Regions from separate parts of the Delftia tsuruhatensis genome, predicted to be linked through region 2. Evidence: riboswitches for the same ligand, from Rfam matches in the RefSeq annotation. Region 2 holds a riboswitch; the other holds the start of a gene.
The links. Region 2 has a riboswitch for cobalamin ahead of L1Z78_RS14170 (TonB-dependent receptor). Riboswitches for the same ligand answer to the same signal wherever they lie in the genome.

Region 1 (15,780 bases), 2.2 Mb from region 2:
GACGCGCAGGATGGCCTGCTGCGCCACCAGCGATTCCAGCGCGGCCAGCAGGCGGTCGCGGTCCACGGCGGGCAGATCGATCACCAGCGAGTCGAACTCGTCGTGGTCATGGTCCTCGTCATGGTCGTGGTGGCTGACGCGCTGGTCGATGGTGGCCTCGGCCGCCTTGGCCTGGCCCAGCAGCACGTCCAGCGGCAGGCGGCCCTGGGCGGCCTGCACGATCTTGACCTCGGGCGGCAGTTCCTCGCGCACCAGGGCCTCGACCTGGGCCAGGGTGGCCGCATCGACCAGGTCGGACTTGTTGAGCACCACCAGGTCGGCCGCACCCAGCTGGTCCTCGAACAGCTCGTGCAGCGGCGACTCATGGTCCAGGTTGGGGTCGGCGCGGCGCAGCTCGTCCACGGCCTGGGGGTTGGCCGCGAACTGGCCGCTGGCGGCGGCCGGCGTGTCCACCACGGTGACCACGGCGTCCACCGTGAACACGTTGGCGATCTCGGGCCACTGGAAGGCCTGGACCAGGGGCTTGGGCAGGGCCAGGCCCGAGGTCTCGATGATCACGGCGTCGATCTGGTCGCGGCGCTCGGCCAGTTGCTTCATCACGGGGAAGAACTCTTCCTGCACCGTGCAGCACATGCAGCCGTTGGCCAGTTCGTAGAGCGCGCCTTCGCTCTCGTTGCCCTCCTCGTCGCAGCCGATGCCGCAGCCCTTGAGGATCTCGCCGTCGATGCCCAGCTCGCCGAACTCGTTGACGATGACGGCGATGCGCCGGCCTTCGGCGTTGTCCAGGATGTGGCGCAGCAGCGTGGTCTTGCCGCTGCCGAGGAAGCCGGTGACGATGGTGGCGGGGATCTTGGCGGTTTGCATGGGAAGTGCTCCAGAAGGGAAGAAGTCAGACAGTGGAGGAAGACAGGGCGGCTTGCAGCGAAGGAAGGACCTCTCTCGCAAAAAGCTCCATGCCCTGCATGGCCTGGGCATCGCTCCACAGGCCGTTGGCATTGAAGACGCAGCGCAGCTGGCGGATGCCCGTGCGCTCGCCCAGGGCGGTGATCTGGGCATGGCAGGCATCGGGCGTGCCATGGATGAATTGCTCGCGCAGCACGCGCTCCACGTCGATGGGCGGCACCTGATCGGCGGGAATCCCGCGCCGGCCCGCGAAGTACACGCGGCGCTGGACCAGCTGCGGCCACAGCGTGGCCAGTTGCGCCTGCACCGCCGCGTCATCGGCGCCTATGCAGACGTAGCGTGCCAGCGACGAGCGCGCGCGCAGGGCGCCGGCATCGCGCCCGCGCGCCTGCGCGGCGGCGTCCAGGCGTTCGAGCTGCGCGCCCTCGGGCGGTTCCAGGCTCAGCAGCAGCGGCAGGCCGTGGTCCACGGCAAAGCCCAGGGTCTCGGGCGTGGAGCCGGCGACATACAGGGGCGGATGGGGGCGCTGCACGGTCGCGGGCAGGGGCGGACGGTCCTCGAAGCGCCATGGCCCCGGACCCGAGGACACGGGCCGGCCGGACAGGGCATCCACCAGGATGCGGCAGGACTGCTCGAAGCGCTGGCGCGTGCCGTCCGCATCGATCTGCAGCGCCTGCAGGGCGGCAGGCTCCGTGCCCCGGCCCACGCCCACGTCGATGCGGCCGCCGCTTTGCAGGTCCAGCTGGGCGATCTCCTCGGCCAGCATCAGCGGATGGTGAAGGGGCAGCACCAGCACCGAGGTGCCCACGCGCAGCCGCTCGGTGCGCGCCAGCAGGGCGGCAGCCAGCAGCAGAGGCGAGGGATAGGGCCAGGGCGTGTCGGGCACGCGGAATTCGTTGAACCACACGCCCTCGAAGCCCAGGCGCTCGGCGCGCTCGAACAGCGCCAGGAATTCGCGGTGGCTGCCGCGCGTGGCCTCGCGCGTCCAGCCGGCCAGGTCGATGCGCATGGCTAGTCCTCCACTCTGAGCCGCGCCCGCAACAGGGTCTGCGGCGGCGCGTCTATGCGTTCGAAATCCACGCCGAAGACGGCGTCCAGTCCCGGCGCATGCAGCAGCTCGGCCGGTGTGCCGTCCAGCGCGATGCGGCCCTGGTCCAGCACGATGACGCGCTCGAAATGCTGCAGCGCCAGCTCCAGGTCGTGCATGACCACCAGCACCAGGCGCTCGCGGCCGCGCCGTGCCAGCGCCTGCACCAGGGCCAGGCGGTGGCGCACGTCCAGGGCTGCGCCGGGCTCGTCGGCCAGCAGCACGGGCGGGTCGGTGGCCAGCACCGTGGCCAGCAGGGCGCGCGCCTGCTCGCCGCCGGACAGCGTGGACCAGCGGCGTGCCGCGAAGTCCTGCAGTCCGGCCCGGGCCATGGCATTGCGCGCATCGCCCTGCCCCGCCAGCCGCATCTGCAGGAGTTCGGCCAGCGTCAGGTCCCAGTGCGGCGCAAAGCGCTGTGGCATGTAGCCGATGCGGCGTGCGCGTTCCGCCACGGGCAGCGCCAGGAGGTCCTGGCCGTCGAGCTGCACGCTGCCGCCATCGGGCGCCTGCAGCCCTGCCAGCAGCGACAGCAGGGTGGACTTGCCCGCGCCATTGGGTCCGACCAGGGCCACGGCGCCCCGCGCGGGCAGCCCCAGCGAGAGGCCATCGATCACGCTGCGGCCACGGCGGCGCAGCACCAGGTGGCGGGCCTGCAGACGGTGCGTGGAGACAGAGGAATGCACGTTCATGCCGACCTCAGCCTGCGCGCCAGCAGCACGATGAAGAAAGGCCCGCCCGCCACGGCCGTGACCAGGCCCAGCGGGATCTCGGCCGGCGGCAGCACGCTGCGCGCGATGGCATCGGCCAGCGTGACCACGATGGCGCCCGTCAGCGCCGATGCGGGCAGCACGGCGCGGTGCAGCGGCCCCACCAGCCAGCGCGCGATGTGCGGCGCCGCCAGGCCCACGAAGGCCACCAGGCCGCCATAGGCCACGGCCACGCCGACCACCAGGGAGCCGGCGAGCACCGCACGCGGCGTGAAGCGCGCCACGTCCAGGCCGAAGCCCTGGGCCGCGTCGGCGCCCAGGCCCAGCAGGTCCAGCCCGCGCGCCAGCGCCAGCGACACGCCCAGGCAGGCCGCCGAGGCCAGGGCCAGCAGGCCCAGCCCGCCCCAGGAGGGCGTCTGTATGCCGCCCAGCACCCAGCTGAGTACCACCTGCAGGCTCACGGTCTCGTCGGACAGCGCCAGCATCAGGAACGAGCGCAGCGCGCCCAGCATGGCCGCCAGGGCCACGCCGGCCAGCAGCATGCCGGCGGCGTCCAGCGCCCCGGCCACGCGCGCCACGGCCAGCACCAGCAGGGTCGAGCCCCAGGCCCCCGCAAAGGCCAGCGCGGGCAGGGTCAGGGATTGCGGCAAGCCCAGCGGGATCAGCAGGGCCACGGTGGCGCCCAGCGCCGCCCCGCCCGAGGCGCCCAGCAGATAGGGCTCGGCCAGCGGATTGCGGAACACGCCCTGGAAGATGGCGCCCGACAGGCCCAGCAGCGCGCCCACCAGGCCTGCGGCCAGCACGCGCGGCACGCGCCATTGCAGCAGCAGCCGATGGCGCAGGCTGTCCTCGCCCGCCACGGCGGCCCACAGGTCGGCCGGGCTGGCCCACTGGTGGCCCGCGCAGGCGGCCAGCAACAGGCTGGCCACAAGGAACAGGCCGGCGCAGGCCCAGGGGCGCCAGGTCGATGTCATGTGTTGCCCTTCGCCCAGGCGGCCGGATGCAGCCAGCGCGAGAATTTCTCGATGCCGTCGAAGGTGCGCGGCCCCGGAATCAGGAATTCGGCGCGCGCCACCGTGGTGGCCCGGCCACCGCGCACGGCGCGCAGGTCGCGCCAGCCGCGCTGGCCCACCAGGTCCTGCAGGGCCTCCTGCGTGCCGGCGAACAGCAGCACGTCGGGGTCGGCGGCCAGCACGGCCTCGGGCGAGACCTGGGGCACGGTGCCCAGGCCGTCGATGGCGAAGCGGCTGCCCGCGCGCAGCATGGCCTCGCCGGTATAGGTGCCGGGGCGCGCCACCAGCAGCATGCCGTTGCCCAGCCGGCCCGTCACCATGACGGTGCGCGCAAAGCGCTGCGACACGACGCGGCGGTCCACGGCGTCCAGCCGCGCCTGCAGCCCCTCGGCCAGCGCCTGGCCGCGCGCGGCCACGCCCGTGGCCAGGCCCACCAGGCGCAGATTGCCCATGACCTCGTCCAGCGTGCGGCTGAGCAGCACGATCACGGGCACGCCGATGCGCTCCATGGGATCGACCAGCTGGTGCGCGGCCTGGCGCGCGGGCGTGACGATGACCAGGTCGGGCCGGCGCGCGACCAGGGCATCGACCGAGAAACCCAGCCGCCCGCCCACCTTGGGAATGCGCTCCACGCCGGGCGGAAAGCGCGTGAAATCCTCCACGCCCACCACGCGGTCCAGCAGCCCCAGCGAGGCCACCAGCTCGGTGTTGGAGGAAAAGATGGAGACGATGCGCCGTGGCGGCGTGGCGATCTCCACGCGCCGGCCCAGCGCATCGTGCAGCACCACGGGCGCACCCTGCGCCCAGGCGCCGGACAGCCCGCCGGCCAGGGCCGCCGCAGCACCCTGGCGCAGCCATTGCCGGCGTGTGGAGCAGGATCGCCTCATGCCATGCCTCAGAACTCGGCCTGGAGGCCGACGACCAGTTCACGGCCCGCCATCGACGTTCCGCAGCCGCCATTCTGGTAGGCCGGATTGGCGATGCAGGGCTTGCGGTCCAGCGCGATGAAGATCGGATGGCGGTTGATGTCGAACAGGTTGTTCACGGCCGCGAACAGCTTGACGCCCGGCGTCACGCGGTAGTCGGCGCGCAGGTTCCAGACCGTGAAGGCGCCCTTGCGGTGGATGAATGTGCTGCCGGGCTCGCCCTGGGGGATGAGCAGCGCCTCTTCGGTGTCATACCACATGGGTCCGCGCAGCAGCGTGGCCAACTGCAGGCTCCAGTCGCCCTGCAGGCGCCCGCTGCCGCGCCCGTAGCGCAGGCCGGCCGAGGCCTCGTAGCGGTACATGCGCTGCACCTTGTCGGTGTTGGCCGAGGCCGCCGCGCCCTTGTCGCGCATGCTGAAGTGGTAGTAGCCGCCGGCCCAGGCCTTGAGCTGGTGGCCGGTCAGGTCCAGCGCCCGTGCCAAGTCCACATCGGCCTGCAGCTCCAGGCCGCGCGCCACGATGTCGGCCGCGTTGTTGGCGTAGTCCGAAGTATTGGTCGCGGCCCCGCGCGAGACCGTGATGATGCGGTCGCTGATGGTGTTCTGGAACAGGGCCGTGTCCACGCGCCAGCCGGGCTGCTGCAGCGTGGCGCCGACCTCGACCTGGCGGCTGCTCTCGGGCTTGAGGTTGGGGTTGCCGAAGGTGCGGCCGCCGCCGACGGCGGTGAAGTCGGAGGCCAGCTCGGTGGCCGTGGGCGCGCGAAAGCCTGTGGAGGCGGCGGCGCGCAGCGTCAGCTGCTGCGTGGCCTTCCAGGTGGCGCCGGCCGACCAGGTGTGGTTGTCGTAGTCGCGCGTGCTGCGCTGGGCCAGGGCCAGGTGGGGCGTCTCGTCGAAGCGCGTCGTGCCCCAGGTCTTGCGCAGGCCGGCGCGCAGGGTCAGGCGGTCGTCGAACAGCGTCTGCGCGTCCTCCAGGTACAGCGCATGCACCTGCTCGGTCTGGTTGTTGTCGTAGGGCGCGACCTGTCCGGAAGGGCCGCCCGGCATGGCCACGCGGAAACGGTCCGAACGCAGCCTGCTGCGCTCCCAGTCGAAGCCCATGAGCAGGTCGTTGGTCTGGCTCAGGCGCAGCCGGGGCTGGAAACGCAGGCCCGTGGCATCGAGCTGGCGGTGGTTGTAGTCGCGCGCGGTGCCGGGCACGGCGCTGTTGCCCGAGCGGATCACGGGCGAGGCCCAGTTGAACTCGTCGATGTCGGCCAAGCTGTACAGATGGGCCAGCCAGCTCAGGCGCTGGCCGGGCAGCGCACCCTCGTAGGTCAGGTCCAGCGAGCGGTTGCTGCGGTTGTCGCGGCTGTAGGTGTTGGCGCCCGATCCGCGAAAGCCCGCGTTGTAGATGCCGTCGGTGCGCAGCTTGAGTTCCACGCGGTGCAGCTCGTGCAGCTGCCAGCCCAGGGCGCCGCTGGCGCCGCGCCGCTTCCAGCCGGTGTTGTCCATGCGCGTGCCGCCGTCGCCCGATTCGTAGTCGCCGCGCCCGCCTGCGCTGACGCCGACGTACCAGTCGAAGCGCTCGTTGGCGCCGGCCGTCTGCGCATCGGTGCGCCACTGGTCCCACGACCCGGCCGAGACCTGGGCGCGCGTGCCGGGCGCCGTCGCCCCGGATTTCATGATGATGTTGACCACGCCGCCCATGGCCTGGCTGCCATAGATCACCGAGGACGGGCCGCGCACGATCTCGATGCGCTCCACGTCCGAGGGGCTGAGCTTGGACAGGTTGGCCGTGCCCGCGCGCCGGCCGTTGACCAGCACCAGCACCTGGCTGCGGAAGTCGCGCCCCTGGCCGTCGGTGGAGGCGCCGCGCAGGTTCATCGAGGTCTGGGCCGCCGTCCATTCGCTGAGAAAGCCCACGGCGTTCTCGGCCAGCAGGTCGGTGACCGAGCGCGCGCTGGAGCGCTCGATGGCCTCGCGGTCTATGGTCTGCGTGGTGCCCGCGATGCGGCTGCGGACCTCGGGGCGTGCCGTGGCCGTGACGAAGACGGCGTCCAGTGCGTCATCGGCGGACTGCGCCGGCTGAGCGGCGCCGGCCGCCGCCATGCAGCAGGCCAGAGACGCCGCGACCGCGAGTGGCCGCAGGGGGGAAAGAAGGGAAAGAAGGCCGGAAGGACCAGCAGCCCGGGAAGCGAAGCGCATGCGTTGAACCCAACTGCCCCGCTCACCCGCGGGGCCTATCGTCTGAACCTCGCCGGGCAGCGCGCACGCCGGAGCCGGCCACCGCAGCGCAGGCTGGAGGGGCCGGACCGGACAGGCGCACTCCCGCGGCGTCCGAAAGCCATGCCGAAGGCCGGTATCCGGGCTTGCGGAATGCCTGGGGTGCACAGGGCACCGTCGGGCAGGCCTCCCCGCCTTCCCATGTCCCTGGAGACACAGTGGCTTGCAGCGCGTGGAGCGCCGGCGTGGGGAGCTTGATTTCCGCTGACCGTTGCGGGGGCAGCGCAGGCATTGCGAGCGGCCACCGTGGATGGCATCGCGCACCTGCTTCCCGTTGAACCCCTGGCCGTTGAACGGCATGGGGCACCCTCGGCAGCGGCGCGCCGCAGCGCCCCCGGGGGCCGCCTGCGATGCGCCAGCGGCGGATTATCGCTGATGCGCCCCGTCCCAGAAGGCGGGGACCCGGGCCAGGGCACGCAGGGCGCGGCGCCCGGCACGGGCACTGGAGGCCAGATGCGCCTGCAGATAGCCCGCGGCGAACCAGGCACGCGGATCGCGGGCGGCCTCGTCCCGGAAAAGGTCCGACGCCACGGCGATGTCGTTGTGCAGGCCCAGCGCGTCCTGGGCCGGCGCCAGCGCCTGCGCGAAGCGCCGCCCCTTGCCGGCGGGCCACAGCCCCGGCGCACACTCCCGCGCGAACTCCGACAGATAGCGCAGGCGCTTGAGCCGCTTGCGCACGCGGTGCTGTTCTTCCAGCGGCAGGCCGTCGAAGCGGCATCCATCGCGCAGCACCTGGCGATGCAGGCGCCGCAGCCGCCGCGACAGGTACCTGCGCGTGCCGGACGCGGACAGGGCCGCAAAACCGCCACGCCCCTTGCCATCGGGCGCCAGCGCCAGCGCCTGGATCTCGGCCAGCGCCCGCACGAAGCCCGGCTCGCGCACCGCGGCGGCCGCCTCCTCGCGCGGTGCCTCGGGTGGCGCCCATTCGCACAAGGGGGCACCGGCCGCCTGCAGCAGGGGCTGCGCCACATCGGCCAGGGTCGCTGCGTCACGCAACGTACCCAGGCATGCAAAGGCCCGGGCCAGGGGCGCATCCCATTCACCACGGATGGCGGGTGCCAGCCCCGCGCATTCGCGCAGCACGGTGCGCAGCCGCCTCAGGCCCACGCGCAGCTGGTGTATCGGTTCGGCCTCGCCGCCCCCGGCGGCCACGGCATGTGCATGGGTGTGCACCTGCGCCAGCGCGCTGGCCAGTGCCGCGCGCACAAAGCCGGCCGCGTCAGGTCGGGATCGGTCTGGCAATGAGGTGTTGGCGGGCATGGTGCAAGGGACAGAGGATGCCGATGGCGATGATTGTGGTCCGCGGCGCTGACAGGGGTCAATCCAGTCCTTCCCCGCTCAGGCGGTGCAGCGCGGGCCGCGCAATGCGCACATAGTCGGCCGAGTCCAGCACGATGGAGCGGTCCAGCCGTCCCGCGTTGAAGGCGATCTCGCCAAAGCGTTCGACCAGGTCCGGATCCACCACCAGGCGGATGGCAGGGGTGAGGGAGAAAGGCGGCACGGCGCCCATGACGCAGCCGGTGGCGGCCTGGGCCTGCTCGGGCGTGGCCAGCGTGGCCTTGCGCACGCCCACGGCCTGGGCCAGCCGCTTGAAGTCCAGCTTGCGGTCGCCGGGCAGCACGGCCAGGTAGAGCTGCGCATCGGCCGCGTCGCGGCTCTTGCACAGCATGGCCTTGGCGCCCTGGCCCGGCTCCGTGCCGCGGATGCGGGCCACCAGGTCGGAGCGGCCTTCGGCCGGGTGTTCCAGGACGCGAAAGCGCGCGCCCTGTGTCTGCAGAAGTTCCACGAGGGTTTCGAACATGGGGGAATTTGGAAGGCCATTGATTTTGACATTTTGTCCAATTCAAAACAAAATGTCCAATATGACAGAACGAACTCCCGAACAGCGCCTGCTGCTGGACCAGCTCGCGCAGATTGCCGAAGGCCTGGGCCAGACCTTCGCCCCGTTCTGCGAGGTGGTGGTGCACGACCTGCTCGACCCTTCCCATGCGGTGCTGGCCATCCACAACAACCTCTCGGGCCGCGAGGTCGGCCAGGGTGCGACGGAACTGGGCCTGGCCCGCATCCTCGACCCCGGCTACGAGCAGGTCATCGCCAACTACCCCAACCGGTTCGCCGATGGCCGGCAGGCCAAGAGCACCTCCATCGGCATCCGCGACGCCGAGGGCCGCTACATCGCCGCGCTGTGCATGAATGTGGACCTGACGATGTTCCAGGGCTTCCAGGGCATGCTCAACCGCTTTGCCGCCGTCAGCGGCGACACGCCGGCCCGCGAGATGCTGGAGCCGGCCGGCGCAGGCACCGACGCCCTGCGCGCCCGCATCGACGAATTCGCCGCCCGCCTGGCGACCACGCCGCGCGCCCTCAGACCCGAGGACCGGCGCGCCCTGGTGCGCGAGCTCAAGGGCGCCGGCCTGCTCGAAGTACGCCGCTCCATGGAGACCATCGCCGCCCACCTGGGCGTCTCGCGCGCCACGGTCTACAGCTACGCCAGATAGGCCCCTCCTTCGCTAAGTGCACACCCCCATGACGAACCATCTCCCCACCTACGACGACGTGGCCGCAGCGGCCCAGCGCATCCAGGGCCATGCCCACCGCACACCCGTGCTGACCTCGCGCACGCTGGACGAGGCGCTGGGCGCACGCGTCTTCCTGAAGTGCGAGAACCTGCAGCGCATGGGCGCCTTCAAGTTCCGTGGCGCCTTCAACGCGCTCTCGCGCTTCGGTGCCGCCCAGCGCAAGGCCGGCGTGGTGGCCTTTTCCTCGGGCAACCACGCCCAGGCCATCGCGCTGGCCGCACGGCTGCTGGGCATTCCCGCCACCATCGTCATGCCGCAGGACGCGCCGGCCGCCAAGGTCGCGGCCACCCGGGGCTATGGCGGCCAGGTCGTGCACTACGACCGCTATACCGAGGACCGCGAGCAGATCGGCCGCGACCTGGCCGAACGCCATGGCCTGACCCTGATCCCGCCCTACGACCATGCCGACGTGCTGGCCGGCCAGGGCACGGCCGCCAAGGAACTGTTGGAGGAAACCGGCCCGCTGGACGCCCTCTTCGTGCCGCTGGGCGGCGGCGGCCTGCTGTCGGGCACCGCCCTGTCCACGCGTGCGCTCAGCCCCGGTTGCGCGCTCTACGGCGTGGAGCCCGAGGCCGGCAATGACGGCCAGCAGTCGCTGCGCGCAGGCCGCATCGTCCACATCGATACGCCCAGGACCATCGCCGACGGTGCCCAGACCCAGCACCTGGGCGGCATCACCTTCCCCATCATCCAGCGCGACGTGACCGACATCCTTACCGCCAGCGATGCCGAGCTGGTCGATGCCATGGGCTTTCTGGCCACGCGCATGAAGCTGGTGGTCGAGCCCACGGGCTGCCTGGGCCTGGCCGCCGCGCGCCAAAGGAGCGAGGAATTGCGCGGCCGGCGCGTGGGCATCATCCTCAGCGGCGGCAACGTGGACCTGCAGCGCTTTTGCCAGTTGCTGGGCGGCTGATCCGGGCCGCCGCGCGGGCCGTTCAGGTCCCTCAGTCGCGCGGGCTGAAGGTGCGCGGAAACACCACGGGCGCGCTGCGATCAGCCAGCCGATAGCCCATGGCGGGCCGACGCGAGGCACCTTCCACCTGGCCGGCCTCCAGCAGAAAGCCGGCGGCCATCATGCGCGTGCGAAAGCCGCTCTTGTCCACGGGGCGGCCCAGCACCACCTCATAGACCTGCTGCAGCTGCGGCAGCGTGAAAGGCTCGGGCAGCAGAAAGGCCGGCAGCGAGGTGTATTCCACCTTGCCGCGCAGCCGCTCCACCGCCGCGCGCAGGATCTGCGCGTGGTCGAAGGCCAGCTCCGGCGCACGCAGCAGCCCATCCACCGCGAACCACGACACATCGGCGGCATTGGCGCCCTTGGCCAGGATCAGGTCGTGGCCCGGGATCAGCGCGAAATACACATGCGTGGCCGACCAGCCGCGCGGGTCGCGTGCCGCCCCGCCCCAACTGCCCAGTTGCTCCAGATAGGGGCTTTGCACGCCCGTCTTGTCCAGCAGCTTGCGCCGCGCGCAGGCCAGCAGGTCCGCATCCTGGTGCACGTCCACGAAGCCGCCGGGCAGCGCCCACAGTCCCGGGAAAGGGTCGTTCCCCGCCGTGGGCCGCTGCACCAGCAGCACTTGCAGCGCGTCGTCCGCCACCGTGAAGATGACCACGTCGACCGTGGTGAACGGGCGCTGGAAGTCCAGCGCGCCTTGCGGGGGAGAGGTTTTTTTCGTGGCCATGGGATGGATTGTGCTTGACGTGCCGGATTTTAAGTTGTACTGTGCAACCCATATAAGTTGTACAGAACAACTCTCAAGGAGAAGCAGCATGTTCGGCATCCGTTTCATCAAGTCCCAGCCCACGGTCCACCTCATGCAGTTCCGCGCCGGCAAGGTGGTGCGCGAAGGCGTGGGCCAGTCGTTCTTCTACTACGCCCCCACCACCACCCTGGTGGCCGTGCCCGTGGGCAGCCAGGACTGCCATTTCATGCTGGAGCTGGTGACGGCCGACTTCCAGAGCGTCACCGTGCAGGGCCAGGTCACCTACCGCATCAGCGAGCCGCGCCAGACCGCCACGCTGATGGACTTCGCATTGGCACAGGACGGCCGGAAATACCTGTCCGAAGACCCACAGCGCCTGGGCGACCGCGTGACCATGCAGGCCGAGGTCATCGTCCAGCAGGCCGTTCAGGCGCTGGAGCTCAAGCAGGCGCTGCGCTCCTCGGCGCTGATCGCCCGCACGGCCCAGCGCGAGCTGGCCGCCCAGCCCGAGATCGCGGCCCTGGGGCTGGAAATCCTGGGCGTCTCGGTCATGGCCGTCAAACCCACGCCCGATATCGCCCGCGCACTGGAAGCCGAGGCGCGCGAATCCAATCTCAAGGCCGCCGACGACGCCGTCTACGCGCGCCGCATGGCCGCCGTGGAGAACGAGCGCGCCATCCGCCAGAACGAACTCGACACCGACGTGGCCGTCGAGCGCAAAAAGCGCCAGATCCGCGAAGCCCAGCTCGAAGCCCGGGCCGCCCAGATGCGCAAGGAAAACGAGCTGCGCGCCGAACAGATGGCCGCCGACGTGGCGCTGGAGAGCAGCCGCAAGGACTTCGTCGCAGGCCAGGCCGCCAACAGCCGCACCCTGGCCGAAGCCGAGGCCTACCGCGTGGGCGCCGTCATGGACGCGCTGGAAAAGGCCGATCCGCGTACCGTCCAGGCCCTGGCCGCGGCCGGCATGCAGCCGGGCCAGCTCATCGCCCAGGCCTTCGGCGGCATCGCCGAGAAGGCCGAGCGCATCGGCCAGCTCAACGTCTCGCCCGAGCTGCTGCAGTCGCTGATGGGTGCGGGTGCCGGGGCAGGAGCGGTCCCTGCTCCCCCCACCGCAGCGCCCTCCAGCGAGGCCGCAAGGAGCCGCCGTGAACGCCAATGACCGCAAGACCGTGCTGGTGGTGCGCCGCACGCGGCTCGATGAGCTGGTGGCCCGGTACCACACGCTGTCCCAGGCACGCTTCTACATCGAGCACCTGGGCGCCGACTTCGGCGACTACCTGCGCGAAAGCGCCGCCTACGCCGCCGCCCTGCAGGCCGTGGTGCAGGCGCTGGAGGCACGCGGCCGCTACCAGATCGTGGACCGCACCCTGGTGCCCAACTTCGTCTTCGGCGCCGACGACATCGTGGTGGCACTGGGCCAGGACGGCATGGTGGCCAACACCCTGAAATACCTGGACGGCCAGCCACTGATCGGCGTCAACCCCGAACCCGCGCGCTGGGACGGCCTGCTGCTGCCCTTCGGCCCCGGCGACCTGGACAGCCTGCTGGGCGACGTGGCCGCCGGCCGCCGCCCCACGCGGGCCGTGACCCTGGCCGAGGCGCGCCTGTCCGACGGACAGGTGCTGCGCGCCGCCAATGACCTGTTCATCGGCCCGCGCAGCCATACCTCGGCCCTGTACGACATCGCGCTGGGCGACCGGCAGGAGTCCCAGTCGTCCTCGGGCCTCATCGTCGCCACGGGGCTGGGCTCGTCGGCCTGGATCAAGAGCATCGTCACGGGATCGATGGGCATTGCCTGCGCGGTGCGCGGCACCTCTGCGGACTTCGGCTACCAGCCCTTCGCCTGGGACGCGCAACGCCTGGACTTCGCCGTGCGCGAACCCTTTCCCAGCCGCTCCTCCACGGCCGAGCTGGTCTACGGCCAGGTCACCGCCGGCCAGCCTTTGACGCTGCGTTCGCGCATGCCCGACCACGGCGTGATCTTCTCCGACGGCATGGAAGCCGACTACCTGCAGTTCACGGCGGGCATGGAGGCCACGATCGGCTTGTCGGACCGGCAGGGCTGTCTGGTGGTGTGATGGCTATGCTGCAAGCCCTACAGACAATGCAACGGCGACGCCTGGACGATATGAATGACTTGACCACATCCCCGCCGCAGTCCGTCCAGGATCTGCTGCACGCCATGGCCCAGGGCTTCACCCCGCGCTGGCTGCCCTTCTGGGGCCATCAACCCGCCGCCGACGGCTCCATCGGCAAGAGCTGCCTGAGCCAGTGGTTCGAGGCCGGCTTCGAGGTCGATGGCCAGCACTACCCCACGGCCGAGCATTTCATGATGGCGGGCAAGGCGCGGCTGTTTGGCGACGAGGCGGCGCACGCCGCCATCGTGCGCTGCCGCACGCCGGGCGAGGCCAAGAAGCTGGGGCGCGGCATCCAGGGCTTCGATGAAGCGGCCTGGGTAGCCGCGCGCATGGGCATCGTGGTGCGCGCCAACGAGGCCAAGTTTTCCCAGAATCCGGCCCTGGCCCGCTATCTGCTGAACACGGGCGAACGCGTGCTGGTGGAAGCCAGCCCCGTGGACGCCATCTGGGGCATCGGCCTGGCCGCCGACGATGTGCGCGCCACCGACCCCGCGCGCTGGCAGGGACTGAATCTGCTGGGCTTTGCGCTGATGCAGGTGCGGGCGCGGCTGCGCGGCACCGCTCCTGACCAACCATGAGCGGGAGCACAGGCATGGCCATGGACACGCTGGACCGATACCGTGGTGCCCTGCTGGGCCTGGCCTGCGGCGACGCCGTGGGAACGACGCTGGAATTCCAGCCGCGCGGCAGCTTTGCGCCGCTGACCGACATGGTGGGCGGCGGTCCGTTCTCGCTGCCCGCCGGCAAGTGGACCGACGACACCTCCATGGCCCTGTGCCTGGCCGAAAGCCTGCTCCAGCGCAGCGGTTGCGACGCGCACGACCAGATGACGCGCTATGCGAACTGGTACGAATGGGGCTACTGGAGCTCGACCGGCAACTGCTTCGATATCGGCATGGCCACCAAGGCCGCCATCCAGCGCTTCCTGGCCTGCGGCGATCCCCTGGCCGGTTCGCCCGATCCGGACCAGGCCGGCAACGGCTCATTGATGCGGCTGGCACCCGTTCCCATGTTCTTCGGCCAGGACGAAGATCTGGTGCAGCGCATGGCCGAACTCAGCTCGCGCACCACCCATGCAGCCCCTGAATGCCTGCAGGCCTGCCGCCTGTTCGCAGTGGCGCTGAGCCGGGCGTTGAGCGGCCTGCCCCTGCCGCAGGTGCTCGACCTGTGCGATATCGTCTCCGCCACCGACAGCCCCCGTATCAGAGACATCGCCGCAGGAGGATACCTGGACAAGAGCGCCGCGCAGATCCGGGGCAGCGGCTATGTGGTGGACAGCCTGGAAGCGGCGCTGTGGTGCTGCACCCGCCACGACAGCTTCGAGGCAGCCGTGCTGGAGGCCGCAAACCTGGGTGACGACGCTGACACCACGGCCGCCATCGCCGGCCAGCTCGCTGGCGCCACCCACGGCGCCAGCGGCATTCCAGGGCATTGGCTGCAACGGCTGCACCAGGGCCATGAGATCGGTGCCATGGCCGAATCACTGTGGCGGGCAGCCCGGCAGCTCAGGGCTTCTTGTCCAGCTGGTTCTCCCAGGCCTTGAGCACCTTGACGCGTGCCCGCGAGAAATCGGCCATGCAATTGGCGCGCGCGTCTTCCCGGATCCAGGTGGCCGAGTTGAATTCCGCATAGAAGTCGCAGGAGCTGCGCGCGAACTGCACCCAGTTGCGCTGCGACTCCTCCAGGGCGGCCGAGGCCTGGGGCATGCGGGCCTTGAGCTTGAGGGACAGCTCGACGTAGGCCTCCTTCACGGCGGACTTGTTCTGCTCGGCCAGGCAGGCGCGGATCTCGGACATGTTGGTGGCGCCGTCCTCGCAGCTGGCGGCCATGGCGTGGGGCACCCAGCACAACTGCAGCGCGGCGGTGGCGAAAAAGGCGAGGACTTTGGTCATGGGTGAGGCGGACTGGGCGGGCGATGGCAGTGTGCCGCGATTACACCATCCCCCCGTGGCAGGGAAAGTACGGAGCATGGCGGCGCACGGGCCATTGCCTGCGCCCGCACAGCGAAGCAAAGCGCATATGCATGCTCGCAAAGCTTTGTTGCTCCAGCCCCGGGGGCACCGCAAGATGCCTGCGTACCCATCTTCCGTCGGTTCCCGATCCGCCATGCAGCATCTCCCCGCCTTCATCCGTCCCGGCCGCTCCCGCCATCCCATTGCCTCCCCCCGTTCCCTCATCTGCCTGGCGCTGGCCATGGTGGCCGGTGCGGCCCATGCCGACGCGACCCTGGACAAGATCAGGCAGCGCGGCAAGGTCACCATCGGCGTGCTGGTCAACGGCGGCCCCTTCGGCTCCATCGACCCGTCCACCCAGCAACTGGTGGGCTGGAACCCCGAGCTGGCGCGCGCCCTGGCCAAGGGCCTGGGCGTGGAGGCCGAGCTGGTCCAGGTGCAGACCGCCACGCGCGTGCAGTTTCTGCAGGCCGGCAAGGTGGATCTGCTGATCGCCTCCATGGAGCTGAACCCC
Region 2 (15,780 bases):
CATCCACCGGATTGATGTTGGCGAGATTTCTCGAGGAGTCCCGATTGGTGTTCAACGGAACGCCATCGACCAGGATCAGCATGTTGCGCCCGCGCAGCGTCTGGCCGTAGTCGGTGATGGTGTGGCTGGAGTCCGCCATGCCCGGGACCACCTTGCTGAGCAAGGTGGCAAGGCTGTCCGAGCCCTGGCGCAGTTGCTGCACTTCCTCGGCCTCGAGAATGCTTACCTGACGGGATGGGGCCACGAGGTTGTTCTGCGTGCGCGCCGTCACCGTGACGGGGGCCAGCTCCAGCGCATCGCGCACGGCCTCGGGCCCGGGCGCTGCAACGGGCTGCGTCTCCAGCAGATAGTTGCCCGGGCTCACCCTGCGTACAGCAAGGCCTGTGTTCCCGAGCAGGTAGGCGAATCCTTCGTCAATGGAAAATGCCCCCGACATGCCTGGCGCGCTCAAGCCTTTGAGCCGGTCCAGGTCCATGCCCAGGCTGACACCCGCCTGCGCGGCAAAGGCCATCAGGGCCGGGCCGAGCGGCCCCGCCTGAACCTGGTAGGTCTTTGGCGAGCTGGTGCCGGCCGTGCCGGCGGCCTGGGCCAGGGGCGATTGCAGGAGCATTGCCGTGGTCAGGGAGAGGGCGGCCAGGGCCGTGGCGCGCAAGGGGCTGGTGTGCATGTCGTTCGATCCTCGTAGCTGTCGAAAGGGTGGAATTCACCCCCCTTGACAGGCGAGGTCGAAAAACAGGACAGCGTTCGCAAAAAAAGCCTAGCGGCGCGTGATCGTCACCCAGTACCGGGTGCGCGTGCGCACGCGCACCGGCAGGCTGTTCTCCAGCAGGGCCAGGATGCCATCCGTATCGCGAAGCTGGTAGCTGCCCGAAACGCGCAGGTCGGCCACCTCTGCATCGCAGCCCAGCAGGCCTTGGCGATAGCGGCCAATCTCTGCGAGGAAATCCCGCAGCGGCAGGTTCTCCGCATGGAGCACGCCCTGCGTCCAGGCATCCGGCCGGATGGCCAGCGGCATCACCGGGCCGGCGCCGCGGCCATCGAAATCCAGTTGCTCGCCGGCGTTCACCACCCACGGGGCAGGGGAGTCGGCAGGCATGACACGCACGGCACCTTCCAGCACCGACAAGGTGGTGCCGTGCCCATGCTTGCGCACGATGAACCGTGTGCCAAGCGCCTGCATCCGGCCGTCCGCCGTCTGCACGATGAAGGGCAGGGCGGCGTACTCCGTGGCGTGCGACGTCTCTACGAGAATTTCTCCCGCGTGGTGGCTGATGTACCGCGCCTCGCGGTCCAGGCGCACGCTGATGGCAGAGTCCGTATTGAGCAGCACCCGGCTGCCATCGGCCAGCGTGAGTGTGCGCTGCTCGCCCTTGGCTGTCCTGTAGTCGGCCGTCCACTCCCGCCAGGGCATGTGCTGACAGGCAAGCCATCCCAGCGCAGGAGTGGCTGCTGCCAGGGCCGCCGCACGCAGCACATGGCGGCGCGTGCCTTTCGGGCGGCTCCGATTCAGGACAGCCATGCCGACCGCGGCGGGCACCGAACCCATGCGATCCTGCAGCTGCTGGGCATGTTGCCAGACATGCTCATGCTGGGAGCTCTGGTTGCGCCATCGTGTCAGAGCGGTCTGCTCGACCTCGCTGAAGTCGGAGGCATGCCTGCGGGCCAGCCAGCGGGCCGCTTCATCGAGGATGCGTGGATCGGCAACCGACATGGTCAGCCGTGGAGCATCACTTGCAGGCATTGGCGAAAGCCCTGCGCCATGTAGCGTGTCACCGTGCGTACGCTCAACTGCATCTGTGCGGCGATCTCCTCGTAGGACAGTCCTTCCAGTTGGGACATCAGAAACGCCGTGCGCACCTTGGCGGGCAATGCATCGAGAAGTGCATCCAGCTCCTGCAAGGTCTCCAGAAGGATGGCGCGGGCCTCCACCGACGGCGCACAGGCCTGCGGCAGCAGATGCAGGGATGCCAGATAGGCCTGCTCCAGCGAGCGGCGCTCCAGGTGATTGACCAGCAACCGCCTGGCCACCGTCGTCAGGTAGGCCCTGGGCTCATGGATCTCTACTATCGCTTCGCCTTTTGCGCCGGCCCAGATGCGTGTGAAGGTGTCCTGGGCCAGATCCGCCGCATCGCTGCGATTGCCCAGCTTGCGCTGCAACCATGCGACCAGCCAGTGATTGTGCTGGACGTACATGCTGCCCAGCGCATGGCTGGCGGCGTTGTCGGTCGATGGGGACACGGGCCTTTCCTCGGTGTATCGATGAGGTTGGCATTCTACCCAACTGATATGGATTCTCATTTGCATTTTCTGCGCCGCCGGATGTCTGTCCCGAAGAATTCAAGTAGATACGATGTATATTATGTTAAATCAAATACGAGAATCCACATCCAGGAACATGCTCCGGTAACAATACGCGAGAAAAATCGAACCGTACGGTGGCTGGCCGCCGTGCACGAGTCCTCATTCACCACTCCATGCCTCGCGCCATGCACGCATGCATTTCTGAACCGGGCAAGCGCCTGGCTGGTCTCCTTGCCCCATTGACTGCCTGTGGCCTGGCGCTGGCGGCACTGCTGGCCGCCGGCCCGACGCAAGCGGCCCGTCCGATGATCACCGACGATGCCCGCATCGTCGATCCGAAGTCCTGCCAATTGGAGAGCTGGACGAAGTTCAACCGCGACAGCACCGAATACTGGGCGCAGCCCGCATGCAACTTCACGGGCAATCTCGAACTGGCGATCGGAGCGGCCCGGGGCAAGAGCGACTTTGGCGTGCGCACCACCGACGTCCTCATCCAGGGCAAGACCCTGTTCAAGACGCTGGAGCCCGACGGATGGGCCTGGGGCCTGACCGTGGGCAATGTGCGCCATCCAGACATCCACACCGGCAACAACCTGATCGGCGATGTCTACGTCAATGTGCCCGCGACCTTCGCGTTCAAGGACGACCGCCTTTTCCTGCACACCAATCTCGGCTGGCTGCGCGAAAAGCAGGTCGACCGGAATCGGATGACCTGGGGTCTTGGCACGGAAGCGCAACTGAGCCCGTCGACCTGGCTGATCGCCGAGACCTTTGGCCAGAACCAGGGTCGGCCGTTCTATCAGATGGGTCTGCGCTACTGGCTGGTGCCCAACCACGTCCAACTCGACACCACCTATGGCAACCGGGCCGGCAGCGGCACGCAGGAGCGCTGGTTCTCCATCGGGCTGCGCCTGCTGTCTCCGGCTTTCCTGCCTTAGGATCCCGCAGCCGCGCCCTGCCCCCTTGGCTTCAGGGTGGCAGGGCTTGCAGCTCCTGGCGCAGCAGCAAGGCTGTTTCCTGTGGCTCGAACTGGCGTTGCAGCAACGGAATGGTGAAGCTGTAGCGCGCATCGTGCACGCCCTGGGCGGTGTCCCTACGCAGCACGTAGGCCAGTTGCAGGCGGGACAGTGCGCGGCGCAGGGCCTGTGCCTGACCCGTGGCACCGCCCTGTGAATGCACCAGGGCATCGAGCGCATTCAGACTGGTCCAGCCCTGCTGGGCCGTGTGGTAGACCGCGATGCGGTCCAGGCGGCAGGCGTGCTCGTCGGTGCTCAGCCTCCCCCAGCCAACCAGGGCGTCCTGCACGGGCTGGGACGCCAGGGCCTGGCTCAGGTGGCGCTCCTCGATCACACGCTCGTCCGGGCCCAGCGCTTCCAGGCACTCCTGGCAGAGAATGGCCACGAGATTGGCACGCCTGCCACTGGCCTCGATCAGGCGCTCGACCAGTGCATCGCTGGCAAACCCCAGGCGCAGCCTGCGCAGGGGCTCGGTCGCCAGTGCGTGGCAGGCGGCCGGCTCCAGTCCGCCGATGGCCAGGATTTCACCAAAATTGCGCAGCGGCGACTGGTAGTCGAGCAATGCCGCCGCATACAGGTCCCAGAATCCGGCAAGCATGAACCAGCAGCGGCCCTCCTCGCTCAGTGCCCGCAGTGCACTGAGCTGGGGGTAACCATGGCGGGCTTCATCCCGGAAGAACAGGTCCGCTTCGTCGATCAGCAGGTACAGGCGCATGCCCTGCGATTGCGATTGAAGGTGCCCGATGATCTCCTCCAGCGGCGCCGTCACCGGCAGCCCGAACTGCGCGGCCAGGCGGGGAGCCAGGCGGTGGTCGCGCAGCGAGATGTAATGGCAGGCCACCGAAGGATGCTCCTGCAACCGCCGCTGCACGGCCTTGAGTAGGCTGCTCTTGCCAAGCTGGCGTCCGCCGACGACCAGATAGTTGGCCGGCTCGCGGTTGAGCACGCGGGCGAGCAGGCGCTCGCGGCCGAAGAACACATCCTCGCGTGTCACGCCGCCACGGGTCTGGTAGGGCGATATGCGCGTGACCTGCAGTTGCCCGGACAGCAGCCGCAGCAAGACCTGGACAGGCTCGCCGCCCACCAGCCACTCGGTCTGGCAGGGACTGTCCAGGACCACGTGCAGGTTGGCGCGGTCCTGCGCATGCCGCAGCAACAGCGGCATGGGGGACTGCGGATGCTGGGGACTCAGAATGAGCACCACATCGCCGCCGGTCTGCAACAGGCGCAACTGGCGGACCAGTTCGCCCTCGTCCAGTTCGGGCGGAGGCACGTACACCAGGCAACGGCCCAGGGCCACCGGCAACTCGGACGGCAGCGTCCATTCGAACATATCACCAGGCAAGGCCCATTCACCTTGCGCCGGCTTGCAGGCTGCGGGCAGGCGTTCGGCCAGTGCACGGACGCGGGCGCCGGGGCCGGCGCGGTCCAGGCGCAGCGCGCGCTGCCAGTCCGGCAGGCGGATGCCCGCAGCGCGCAGAACGGCGGACCGGCGGCCGGTGAGCCTGAGCAGCCGATCGAGCTGGGGGAGATGCTGGTAGGGTTTGCGGCGCAGGCTCTGCGGCTTGAGCTGCGCCGGGCCTATCAGGGGATGGCGCAGCAGCCACAGCGCGGCCAGAGCGATGAACACCAGCGCGCTGGTCCAGATGATGCGGCGCAGCCAGTCGAAAGGATCATGCTCGGGCTGGCCCGGCGCCTGACTGCAGTTCAGCGGCAGGTAGCGCGGCGGAACGGGGGGCTGGCCGGCCTGGCAATTCCAGTTCTGCCCATGGCTGTCGACCTCCAGCAAGGCTTGCGTGCCAGACAGTACGCCCAGACTGGCGTCCTGCACGATATCCACCTGCAGCACATAGGGTCGGGGCGAGGTCATGCGCACCACGGGGGCAGCGATGGCGGGGGCCAGGGCAGCGATGTCCTGCGGCCAACGCTCCTCCTGCCGAACATATTCCGTCAGGGCCAGGCGCCAGACGTTGATCTCGTTCCAGACCCGCCCGGCGCTTTCCGCCCCCTGCAGGCTGGCACGGGTGGCAGGGTTGTAGCCGGGCAGGAGGATGGCCGTTCCGATGAACAGCGTCGCCGCCGCCAGCAGCGCGGCACGCCAATAGGGTCCGGGCAGCCAGGTCCGCCGGCTTTCGCCCGTCATGCCTGCAATACCGCCTGGGCGGCTTCGCGGGCGATGTCGCAGCGCCAGTGCAGATGGGCGCCCTCCCCGGTTCCACGCACCTGCAGCAGGTTGCCCCAGAACAGACGCCTGAGCATGGCATCCTGCAGATAGGGGCGCGCACGGCCCAGGCAGGCCGCACCCAGCAGGCCGCGCAATTGCTCGCGTGCGGCCGGGTCCTGCACCAGGGGCAGCAGGGTCTGCCACAGGCGCGCGCTGGCCACCAGGTGCGCGCGCAACAGGGGCGAGTGCACGGCTTGCACGGACACCCCCTGCTCCATCAACCATTGCAGGGCTTCTTCATAGAGGGCGGGATGCCCTCCGGTGAGGTCCTGCAGCGCCTGGATGACGTCAATCGGCCAGTGTGTGCCGGGCCAGTGCTGGTGCGCCATGAGCCTGAGATCTTCCAGTGTCGGGTCCGGCCAATGGGCCACCTGGCCGATGTTGAGCAGCGAAAGGTCACCGCTGCGGTACTTGAGATCGGCCAGCGCCTCACTGCCGCACAGCAGCAGATGCAGCCGGCCGCTGTGCATTTCGCTGAGGCTGCGCAGAATGCCTGCCAGCGTCTCGCGCAGCGCCGCCGTGCCCTGCTCGAAGCGGCTGACCAGGCAAAACAGCCGTCCGCCGGCGAGCAGGCGCTTTTCCAGCAGTGCCTCGAACTCATAGTCGGAGCCGACCTCGCCCAGCCCGCACTGGCGTGCGAGGGCCGCAAAATAGTCGGATGCTTCCGTGCTCACGCTGTAGGGCGGCTGGATATGGAGCACCGCATCGGCGCCATACTGAGCGCGGGCGCGCAGCAGCAGCTCCTGGCGAAACGGCGGCTGGCCCCAGTGGGCGGGCGACAGCAGCATGGTGATGGCGTAGGGCCTGGCCTGGGCCAGTTGCAGGAACAGCCTGTCCATGAAGCCCGCGAAGGGCTGGGCTCCGGTGGCCGCCGCCTGCAAGGGAAATTCGGTGGCGAACCCCGCCGCGGCAAACAGGCGATTGGTCTCGGCCTCGGTCAGGCGCAGGTACCGAGCACAGGCCGCCAGCCGGTCGCGCGAACGTGGATTGGGCAGGGAGACGCCATTGCGCCAGTTGTTGACGGCCTCGCGGCTCAGTCCGATCTCGGTGGCCACGCCCGAAGCGCTGGCACGGATGCGGCGCATGTACAGACCCAGCAGATGGCCGAAATCCTCGTGGGCACCGGCGGCCACGGTGGCCCCCTGTTCGATGGCGGAAGTCGGTGTCATGTCTTGTGCAATTTGTTTCATTCTGGCGAGCGGCGATTGTCTCAGGATGCGGTGTCTGCGCCGCCCTGCCCCCGAAACTCGCGCCGTGCCCGGGCCATGCGGTACAGCGGCAGCAGCACGGCCAGCACCAGGCCCAGGGGCAGCCAGAGCCACAGGTGCCGGCCCCGCAATGCCAGCGCGACGACGACGGTGAAGGCCAGTGCCTGGAACAGGCCGCGCAGTCCGGCCCGCAGCACGAACAGGCCCACGATGCCATCCACGGGAGAGACGCCGCTCTCGCGCAGGCTGGCCACGGTGTCCAGCAATGCCTGCACCGACTCCTTTGCCTCGCGCTCACGCTGTTCATCGCGTTCGCGCAGGCGGGCCAGCGCCATAGGCTGGGCGGGGTCGCTGAAAGCCGTGCCGTCCGCTCCCCGTTTGCCGTCACTGCCGGGGCCCTCGCCTGCAGCGGGGTAGATCTTGCCTTCGGGATCGATCAGGATCTGACGCTGCGGATACTTCGCCAGCCAGGCGTGGTGGGCGATCCATTGCGCGCCATCGAAATGGTAGCGCTCGCTCTCCCCCACCTGGTCGTGGAAGACATGCAGCACGGCCGACTGCAGCCCGTGCTGGAACAAGGTCTCCAGCAGGTGCCAGGGCATGCCCGCCGTGGTGCGGGTGTCAAATGCCAGCTCCAGATGCTGGGGATGTCCCAGGGCATGGGCATTGCCCCAGTCGTCATCCCACAGCGCCGCACGTTCCAGCTGCGGGTCGAGTTCATGGATCCAGCGCTCGGCCTGCTCCCATGACTGACAGGCCAGGTATTGGCAGATAAGCTGCACCCGCCGCAGTTGCAGGGGCGTGTCGAAGAACAGGTACAGGGTGTGGACGTTGCTGGACATGCGGGTCGCCGGCCTTTGAAGGCGCCTGTGATGCGAAGTGGATGGCGCGATTGTTTACAGGTATGCGGCGCCTTGCCCTCCCCGGCCTGTCCAGCCGGAGGCGGCCCGGTTGACGTGCTGTCCACCGCCGAAGGCCCGCAAGATTCGGGAGGCGCTCCCGTGCCCGCGGGCCTAGACTGCAGGCGTTGACCTTCCTGCGGCCACGACCGACTCGTTTTTCTTCGCTACACCGCTTCCGCGATGCCCCTTGATGCGCTGACATGAGCACACTGGATCTCTTTGCCGACGAGCCGCCCATGGGAACCGAAATGATCGGCCCCCAGTCCGTGGTACTGCGCGGCCATGCCCTGCCCTGCGTCCCGTCCCTGCTCGCGGCGCTGGAGCGCGTCATGGTCGGCGCGCCCTTGCGCCATCTGGTCACGCCGGGCGGCTTCACCATGTCGGTGGCCATGACCAACTGCGGCACCTTGGGCTGGACCAGCGATCGGCGCGGCTACCGCTACAGTGGTGTCGATCCGCTCAACGGTCGGCCTTGGCCCGCCATGCCCGCCGCTTTCCTGCAGTTTGCACGCGATGCTGCGGCAGCGGCGGGTTTCGGAGGTTTCGTGCCCGACGCCTGCCTGATCAATCAATACCTGCCCGGCAACCGGCTGTCATTGCACCAGGACCGTGACGAGCGCGACCTGGATGCGCCCATCGTGTCGGTGTCGCTGGGCATGGCGGCCATTTTCCTGTTCGGCGGGTTGGCACGCTCGGACAAGCCCGCCAGGGTGGTGCTGCAGCATGGCGATGTGCTGGTCTGGGGTGGAGTGGACCGGCTGCGCCACCATGGTGTGCTGCCGCTCAAGGACCAGCCTCATCCACTGCTGGGCGGGCGGCGCATCAATCTCACGTTCCGCAAGGCGGGTTGAGTGCTTGGCGCCCGTGCATGCCTTGGCCGTCGCCATGCCCTGCCTGGATGACCGGGCCGCTGGCTATAATGCGCCGCCTGCAAAGGCATCCGTGCAACAGGTGTCCGCATGCCAGCCATGTGGATGAAACGGGAACAAGGTGACTGCCTGCATATGCCATGGTGCGCATGCCGGCACAGGCCTTGGCTGCCCCCGCAACGGTAGACAAGTCAAGGCGTTCCATGCCTGCCCCGCCGATTCCGATATCGGCGATGGCAGGCCGTCACTGGGCCAAGGGCGTGGGCTGCATCATGCAGCGCCGCGTGTGGCCCGGGAAGACGGAGCGCCGGTGGGGGAAGACTCTCTCGCCGCTTGTGAGCCCGGAGACCGGCCTGCTGCGTTCCGCGCCTGCGTGTCTGGCGTTTTCTCGACTGTCTGCGGGGTGCAGATGGCAATGTCCTGTCCCCGTTCCTCCCGCGCTGGCTGGAGGGTTGGCAGTGCCTTGCTTTCGCATCAGATGGTCGAAGACCGATGTTCGAAATGCATTCCTTCTCCTCTCGCCACCGCGAGTCCGTGTCCCCTTCCTTGGTCCCTCGACCGAGCCCGCTGGCCCTGGCCTGCGCCTTTCTTTGCCTGCCGTTGCAGGCACAGACCGTACTGCCCGAAGTCCAGGTCTCGGGTCAGGCAGAGCGCCTCGGGCAGCAACTGGCCCGGCCTGCGCACACGGCCAGTCATACCGGCGTCTCCAACCAGCAAGTGCCGGCAGGCGTGGATGGCGTCTCGGCCGAGCAGGTACTCGAGCGCGGCGACCATGGCCTGGTGGAGGCCATCACGCGCACCGTGGGCCTGAGCTCCAGCGGCTCTCCGGGCAACGGCGGCCTTTCCTTCAGCAGCAGGGGCTTCGCGGGCGTGAATTCCGTGGGCGTGGCCGAGGACGGCATGGTGCTGGGCGTGGCCGCCGGCACCACGGCCTATCCCGGCGATAGCTGGGGCTATGAGCGCATCGACGTGCTGCGCGGCCCTGCCTCCCTCATGTATGGCAGCGGCACCATGGGCGCCACCATCAACGCCATCCGCAAGCAGCCCAGCCGCACCAGTTCGGCCGAGGTGCTGCTGGGCGCGGGCACGGACGATACGCTGCGCCTGGGCCTGGGCGCCACCGGGGCACTGGGCGCTCACGCCAGCTACCGCATCGACAGCTACACCGCGCGCAGCGCGGGCGAGCGCGACCTGGACCAGTCACGCAGCGGCAAATTCATGAGCACGCTGCGTTTCGAGCCCACCAGCGACCTGCTGGTCGACCTGATCGCCGACCGCAGCGTGCAGAAACCCAGCCGCTACTGGGGCACGCCGGGCCTGGACGGCAAGGTGGTGGAGGCATTGCGCGATCGCAACTACAACGCCGAAGACAGCATCGTGCGCTATGCCGACGAGCGCCTGCGCGCCAAGGTGCAGTGGAAGGCCAATGACTGGCTGACCGTGCGCAACGAGCTCTACCACGTGCAGTCCGACCGCCACTGGCGCAACATCGAGTCCTATGCCTTCAATCCGGTGGCCGGGACCGTGGCCCGTTCGGACTACCTGGAGATCCTGCATGACCTGGAGCAGACCGGCAACCGCCTGGGCCTGAACGTGGATGGGGGAGCGCACAAGCTGGCCATGGGCTGGGAAGCGGCCCGCATCAACCTGCGGCTGTCCAACAATTCGCCCTATCGCGGCTCCTCCACGATCTCTGCCTGGGACCCGGCACATGGCAGCTGGGTCAGCCCCGATGTCACCGCCCCCAAGACCGAGACCGGAGTGACCCAGCATGCGCTGTACCTGGAAGATGCCTGGCGCATCGGCGGCCGCTGGCTGGCCATGGCCGGCCTGCGCCGCGATGTCTATGATTTTTCCAGCCATTCCCTGGTGGGCGCCGCGGATTTCAACAAGACGCTGGCTGCCACCTCGTGGCGCCTGGGCCTGACCTACGAACTGGCCCGCGACACCCATGCCTATGCGCAGCTCAGCTCCGGGCACGACCCCGTCACCAGCCTGGTGTCGCTGAATCTGGCCAACAGCGCCTATGCGCTGAGCAAGGGACGCCAGGCCGAGGTGGGCATCAAGCAGCAGGTGGCGGACGGGCGCGGCGAGTGGACGCTGGCGGTATTCGACATCCAGAAGGACGACATCATCACGCGCGACCCGGACCGCCCGGCCATCTCCATCCAGGGCGGCAGTCAGTCCTCTCGCGGCGCGGAGTTCACCGCCGCTTTCCAGGCCACACCCGCGCTGCGCCTGGAAGGCAACCTGGCCTATACGGACGCGAAGTTCGACAAGCTCGTCGAGGCCGGCGGCAACCGCGCGGGCAACCGTCCGATGAATGTGCCCAGGACCACGGCCAATCTCTGGGGCCACTATCGCGTGGGGGCCTGGCAGGCCTCGCTGGGCCTGCGCCATGTGGGGGAACGCTTCGGCAACAACGCGAACACCGTGTCCCTGCCCTCCTACACCGTGGCCGACGCCGCATTGAGCTGGCAGATGGATGCGCGCACCACGCTGAGCCTGATCGGCCGCAACCTCACCGACAAGATGTATCTGGGCTCCAGCTACGGCAGCCAGTTCCTGATCGGGCAAGGCCGCCGCTTCGAGATCGCGGCCCACATCCGCTTCTGACGGCCATGGCGCGCCTTGCGAGACTTCGACGCCTGTGCGCCATCGGCGTGGCAGCGGCCTTGCTCATGAGCGGCTGCTCACGCGGTGGGTCCGAGACGCAGGAGCCTGCACCGGCCCCGCAGGCGGCCGTGACGGTCGACGTCTGCGGCAGCCCCGTGACCTACGCCAGCACGCCGCAGCGCGCCGTGACCCACGACGTGAACATCACCGAGATGTTCCTCTTCCTGGGTCTTGGCGAGCGGCTCGTGGGCTACAGCGGCATCACGGCGGCCAAGGAGATCGACCCGGCCCTGCGGGACGCGCTGGCCCGCGTGCCCCGCCTGGCGGAGCGCGAAATGAACCTGGAGGCCATCCTCGGCGCTTCGGCCGACTTCGTCTTCGGCGGCTGGAGCTACGGCTTTCGCCAGGGTCAGGTCACGCCCGAGCTGCTGCAGCGCCATGGGATCGCCTCCTATGTGCTGTCCGAATCCTGCATCCGCATGGGACCGCGCAGCCAGGTCGCTCTGGAGGATGGCCTGACCGATCTGCGCAACTTGGGCCGCATCTTCCGCATCGACGAGCACGCCGGGCACCTGGTGCAGGGCCTGGAGCGCGATCTGGCGGATCTGCGCCGACGCATGCAGGGCGTGCAGCGGCGGCCTTCGGTCTTCGTCTACGACAGCGGACAGGACATTCCCGTCACCGTGGGCCGCTACGGCATGCCGCGCGCCATGATCGACGAGGCGGGCGGGCGCAACATCTTCGACGACCTTCCCAGCAACTGGCCGGCGGGCAACTGGGAGGACGTGGTGCAGCGCAACCCGCAGTGGATCGTCATCATCGACTACGGCCAGCCCCATGCCCAGGGCAAGATCGACTTCCTGCTGTCCAGGCCCGAGCTGGCCGGCGTCGATGCCATCCGCGAGCGGCGCTTTTTCGTGATGAGCTACGCCGAGGCCACGCCCGGGCCGCGCAACATCGCGCGGGCCCGTGCCCTGGCACAGGCCCTGCACCCCCAGCGCATGCCGGCGCCAGACCATGGCGGGCGCTGAAGCGCGCAGGCCCGGTCGCCATGGCGCCGCCCGTGCCTGGTGCATGCTGCTGGCCGCGGCCCTGCTGCTGGCCATGACGCTGGCCGTCACCTGGGGGCCGGTGGACATGCCGGCCGGCACGGTCTGGCGCATCGCCGGGGGCCGGCTGCTCCAGGCCCTCGGAGCCGGGAACGCTCCTGCGCTGGAGGGCATCACGCCGCAGCACCAGCAGATCGTCTGGCTGATCCGCATGCCGCGCGTGCTGCTGGCGGCCCTCGTGGGCGCGGGCCTGGCCGTGGTCGGCGTGATCATGCAGGCCATGGTGCGCAATCCCCTGGCCGACCCTTACCTGCTGGGCGTGTCCTCGGGCGCTTCCGTGGGCGCGGTCTCCGTGCTGGCCTTCGGGGCGCTGGCCTCGGCCGGCATGTACGCCCTGACCGCCGGCGCTTTCGCGGGTGCACTGATGGCCACCGTGGCCGTCTATGCACTGGCCCGCGCCCAGGGACGCATCCATGCCACGCGGCTGATCCTGGGGGGCGTGGCCATCGGCTATGTGCTGGCCGGCGTGACCAGCCTGATCACCCTGTCCTCCGGCCAGCGTGACCTGGCCAACGCCCTGCTGACCTGGACGCTGGGCAGCCTGGCCGGAACGCAATGGGAGGAGCTGGGCATCCCCGCCACCGTGCTGGTCGCCGGCCTGCTGTGGCTGGCGCTGCAGACGCGCCCGCTCAACGCCCTGCTGGCGGGCGACGAGGCTGCTGCCACACTGGGCGTGGATACGGCGCGGCTGCGGCGTGCGCTGTTCCTGGCGGTGTCGCTGTTGACGGGCACCATGGTGGCTGTCAGCGGTGCCATCGGCTTCGTGGGCCTGATCGTTCCCCATGCCGCGCGCATGCTCGTGGGTACGGACCATCGCCGCGTGCTGCCGGTGGCGGCCCTGGCCGGCGCCCTGCTGCTGGTGCTGGTGGACCTGGTGGCGCGCACGGCCTTCGCTCCCATGGAGCTTCCCGTAGGGGTGATCACCTCGCTGATCGGCGGTCCCTTCTTTGTCTGGATGCTGGTGCGCCAGCCGGTGCAAGGGGAGCGGCGGCCATGATGCTCGAAGCCCGGGATCTTTCCTGGAGCGCCGGCCCCCGGCGTATCGTGGACCAGGTCCACCTGGGCTTGCAGGACGGCGAGTGCCTGGGACTGATAGGTCCCAACGGCAGCGGCAAGTCCACGCTGCTGCGCATGCTCTACCGCGTTCTGCGGCCGGACATCGGCTGCGTGCTGCTGGAGGGGCGCGACATCCAGGACATGACGGCGCGGCAGTTCGCGGCCCAGGCCTCGGTGCTGGCCCAGGAGTCGCCGCACGGTTTCGACTTCACGGTGCGGGAGGCCGTCTTGATGGGCCGCATCCCTCACCAGTCCCCCTGGGCCGGAGACAGCGTGCAGGACCTGGCCTGCATGCGCCAGGCACTGGCCCAGGTGGGCGCATCGTCCCTCGAGGAGCGCAGTTTCTCCAGCCTCTCCGGTGGCGAGAAGCAGCGCGTGCTCGTGGCCCGGGCATTGGCCCAGCAGCCACGGCTGCTGCTGCTGGACGAGCCCACCAATCACCTGGACATACGCCACCAGCTGGAGCTGATGGCCCTGGTGCGCAGGCAAAGGGTCAGCAGCATCGTTGCCCTGCACGATCTCAACATCGCAGCCCATTACTGCGACCGCCTCCATCTCATGGAGCATGGCCGCATCGTCGCCCAGGGCACACCAGCCCAGGTGTTGACGCCGGCCACCATTCGCCAGGTCTACGGCGTGGCGGCCGAGGTGGACATCCACGCGGCCACGGGCCGCCTGCGCATCAGCTTCATTCCCGATGAAAACCTCTGACGCCTTCCCGGCTCCCTCCTGCTCAGGTCTTCCCGATGCCGTGGTCGTGCTCGGTCGCGGCGGCACCGGTGCCGCGTCCCGGCAAAGCCTGACCGACCTGGCCGAGGCACTGCGCGACATGCTCGAGCCCGCCTGCCAGGTGGTCGCGGCCTTCGTGGACAAGGCATCGCCCTCGCTGCCCGAGGCCCTGCAGCAATGCCTGCCGGCGCGCTGCATCGTCGTGCTGCCGCTGTTCTCGCCCGACGAGCCGGCCTTGCTGCGCTGGCTGCACAAGCTGGCCATGCGCTGGCGTTCGGCACAGCAGGAACAGGGCACCCAGGTGAGATTCGCCGATCCCCTGCTGGGCGCATCCGCCATGCCGGCCCTGCTGCTGGCCCAGATCACCGGGGCCATGCGGATTTCCGACATCGCCGACACCGCGGGAGACAACTGGCAGCATGACCCCCACGCCTGGTCCCAGGTGCCGGAACACCAGCACCATGCACTGGTCTGCACCGGGCCGCGCTGCACGGCGTTGGGCGCCGTGGATGTCTGGCACAGCCTGGGCGATGCGGTGCAGGCCAGCAGCACACTGCGCGGCCGGTTGCGCCTGCTCCAGACCAGCTGCCAGTACCCCTGCAATCAGGGGCCACTGGCCATCGTCTACCCGGAGGGTGTCTGGTACGGTCGCCTGACGGCCGGCAATGCGGGCCCGGTGATCGAGTCGCATGTGCTCCAGCGCCGGGTTTGCCGGACGCACCATGTGCATGGGCCCGTCGAGCTTTCGCCGCAGGATCTCAGGGCCGGGCCTGCTCCAGCCGAGCCAGCCTGATTGCCACGAAGTCCTTCAGCGCCCGCACCAGGGGCGTGAACTGCCTGCGCGTGGGAGCCACCAGGAACAGCGGCACCTGCTCGGTCGTCCATTCCGTGCACAGCGCCTGCAGGCGCCCCATTGCCAGATCCTCGGCCACGTCGAAATAGGACTTGTAGGCGATACCCCGGCCGGCGACGGCCCAGCGCCGCACGGCGTCGCCGTCGTTGGCGATGTTGCGGCCTCGCACGCGCACCTGGACCGCAGCCGGCTGCCCTTGCTGCCAGAAGCTCCAGCGATCGTGCACTTCCTCGCCCAGCATGAAGCACAGGCAGTCATGAGCGTCCAGGTCATGGGGCGTGCGAGGAGTGCCCCGGGCCTGCAGGTACGAAGGGGCCGCGCACAGCACGCGCCGGTGCGTCAGCGACAGCGGCAGTGCCACCAGGCTCGAATCCTGGGGCCTGCCATAGCGGAACGCCGCGTCCACGGGATCGCTGTAGACGTTGGCGGCACGGTCGGAGAGGTGCAGGCGCAGGTCCACCCCCGGGTGCTGCTGCTGGAACGCATCCAGCCAGGGCATGAGCACATTGCGCCCCAGGTCCGACGGCGCGGCCAGTTGCAGGGTGCCCCGCCATGCGGCCTGTCCCCCGGCGAGCTGGTCGCGCGCCTGCCACAGGCTGGCCAGCGCCGGGCGGCATTGCTCCAGGAACAGCTCACCCTCCTGCGTCAGGCGCAGGCTGCGCGTGGAGCGCACGAACAGCGCCACGCCCAGTTCCGCCTCCAGCCGCTTGAGGGCGGCACTGGCCGCCGCCGGCGTCAGGTCCAGCGCGCGTGCCGCAGCCGACAGGCTGCCGCTGTCGGCCGTTCGTACGAAGATATCCAGGTCTTGCAGGCTTTTCATCGGATTCGATGGAGACAGGACCGTGGTCGGCGACAGCGGATTGCCGCATTCCGTGTGCTCGGTTCCTGTAAGGGTTT

Region 1: linked by a shared signal. The riboswitch ahead of L1Z78_RS04330 (TonB-dependent receptor) and the one ahead of L1Z78_RS14170 (TonB-dependent receptor) in region 2 are both predicted to bind cobalamin.

The regions. Positions count from the first base shown of each region.
Region 1 covers NZ_LR813084.1:933,170-948,949, reverse strand. The annotation lists gene cobW (cobalamin biosynthesis protein CobW) at 1-864, opposite strand, end outside; gene L1Z78_RS04350 (LLM class flavin-dependent oxidoreductase) at 890-1,912, opposite strand; gene L1Z78_RS04345 (ABC transporter ATP-binding protein) at 1,915-2,679, opposite strand; gene L1Z78_RS04340 (FecCD family ABC transporter permease) at 2,676-3,671, opposite strand; gene L1Z78_RS04335 (ABC transporter substrate-binding protein) at 3,668-4,597, opposite strand; gene L1Z78_RS04330 (TonB-dependent receptor) at 4,606-6,723, opposite strand; cobalamin riboswitch at 6,955-7,208, opposite strand; gene L1Z78_RS04325 (CHAD domain-containing protein) at 7,264-8,157, opposite strand; gene L1Z78_RS04320 (YbaK/prolyl-tRNA synthetase associated domain-containing protein) at 8,216-8,698, opposite strand; gene L1Z78_RS04315 (helix-turn-helix transcriptional regulator) at 8,760-9,395, shown strand; gene L1Z78_RS04310 (threo-3-hydroxy-L-aspartate ammonia-lyase) at 9,424-10,389, shown strand; gene L1Z78_RS04305 (NUDIX hydrolase) at 10,421-11,155, opposite strand; gene L1Z78_RS04300 (SPFH domain-containing protein) at 11,244-12,335, shown strand; gene L1Z78_RS04295 (sugar kinase) at 12,322-13,254, shown strand; gene L1Z78_RS04290 (NADAR family protein) at 13,359-13,892, shown strand; gene L1Z78_RS04285 (ADP-ribosylglycohydrolase family protein) at 13,889-14,857, shown strand; gene L1Z78_RS04280 (lysozyme inhibitor LprI family protein) at 14,820-15,206, opposite strand; gene L1Z78_RS04275 (transporter substrate-binding domain-containing protein) at 15,508-15,780, shown strand, end outside.
Region 2 covers NZ_LR813084.1:3,114,470-3,130,249, forward strand. The annotation lists gene L1Z78_RS14130 (TonB-dependent siderophore receptor) at 1-667, opposite strand, end outside; gene L1Z78_RS14135 (FecR domain-containing protein) at 758-1,711, opposite strand; gene L1Z78_RS14140 (sigma-70 family RNA polymerase sigma factor) at 1,714-2,193, opposite strand; gene L1Z78_RS14145 (hypothetical protein) at 2,487-3,239, shown strand; gene L1Z78_RS14150 (AAA family ATPase) at 3,271-5,460, opposite strand; gene L1Z78_RS14155 (AAA-like domain-containing protein) at 5,457-6,710, opposite strand; gene L1Z78_RS14160 (hypothetical protein) at 6,752-7,591, opposite strand; gene alkB (DNA oxidative demethylase AlkB) at 7,852-8,502, shown strand; cobalamin riboswitch at 8,584-8,892, shown strand; gene L1Z78_RS14170 (TonB-dependent receptor) at 9,055-11,136, shown strand; gene L1Z78_RS14175 (ABC transporter substrate-binding protein) at 11,142-12,167, shown strand; gene L1Z78_RS14180 (FecCD family ABC transporter permease) at 12,154-13,242, shown strand; gene L1Z78_RS14185 (ABC transporter ATP-binding protein) at 13,239-14,012, shown strand; gene L1Z78_RS14190 ((2Fe-2S) ferredoxin domain-containing protein) at 13,999-14,823, shown strand; gene L1Z78_RS14195 (LysR family transcriptional regulator) at 14,789-15,703, opposite strand.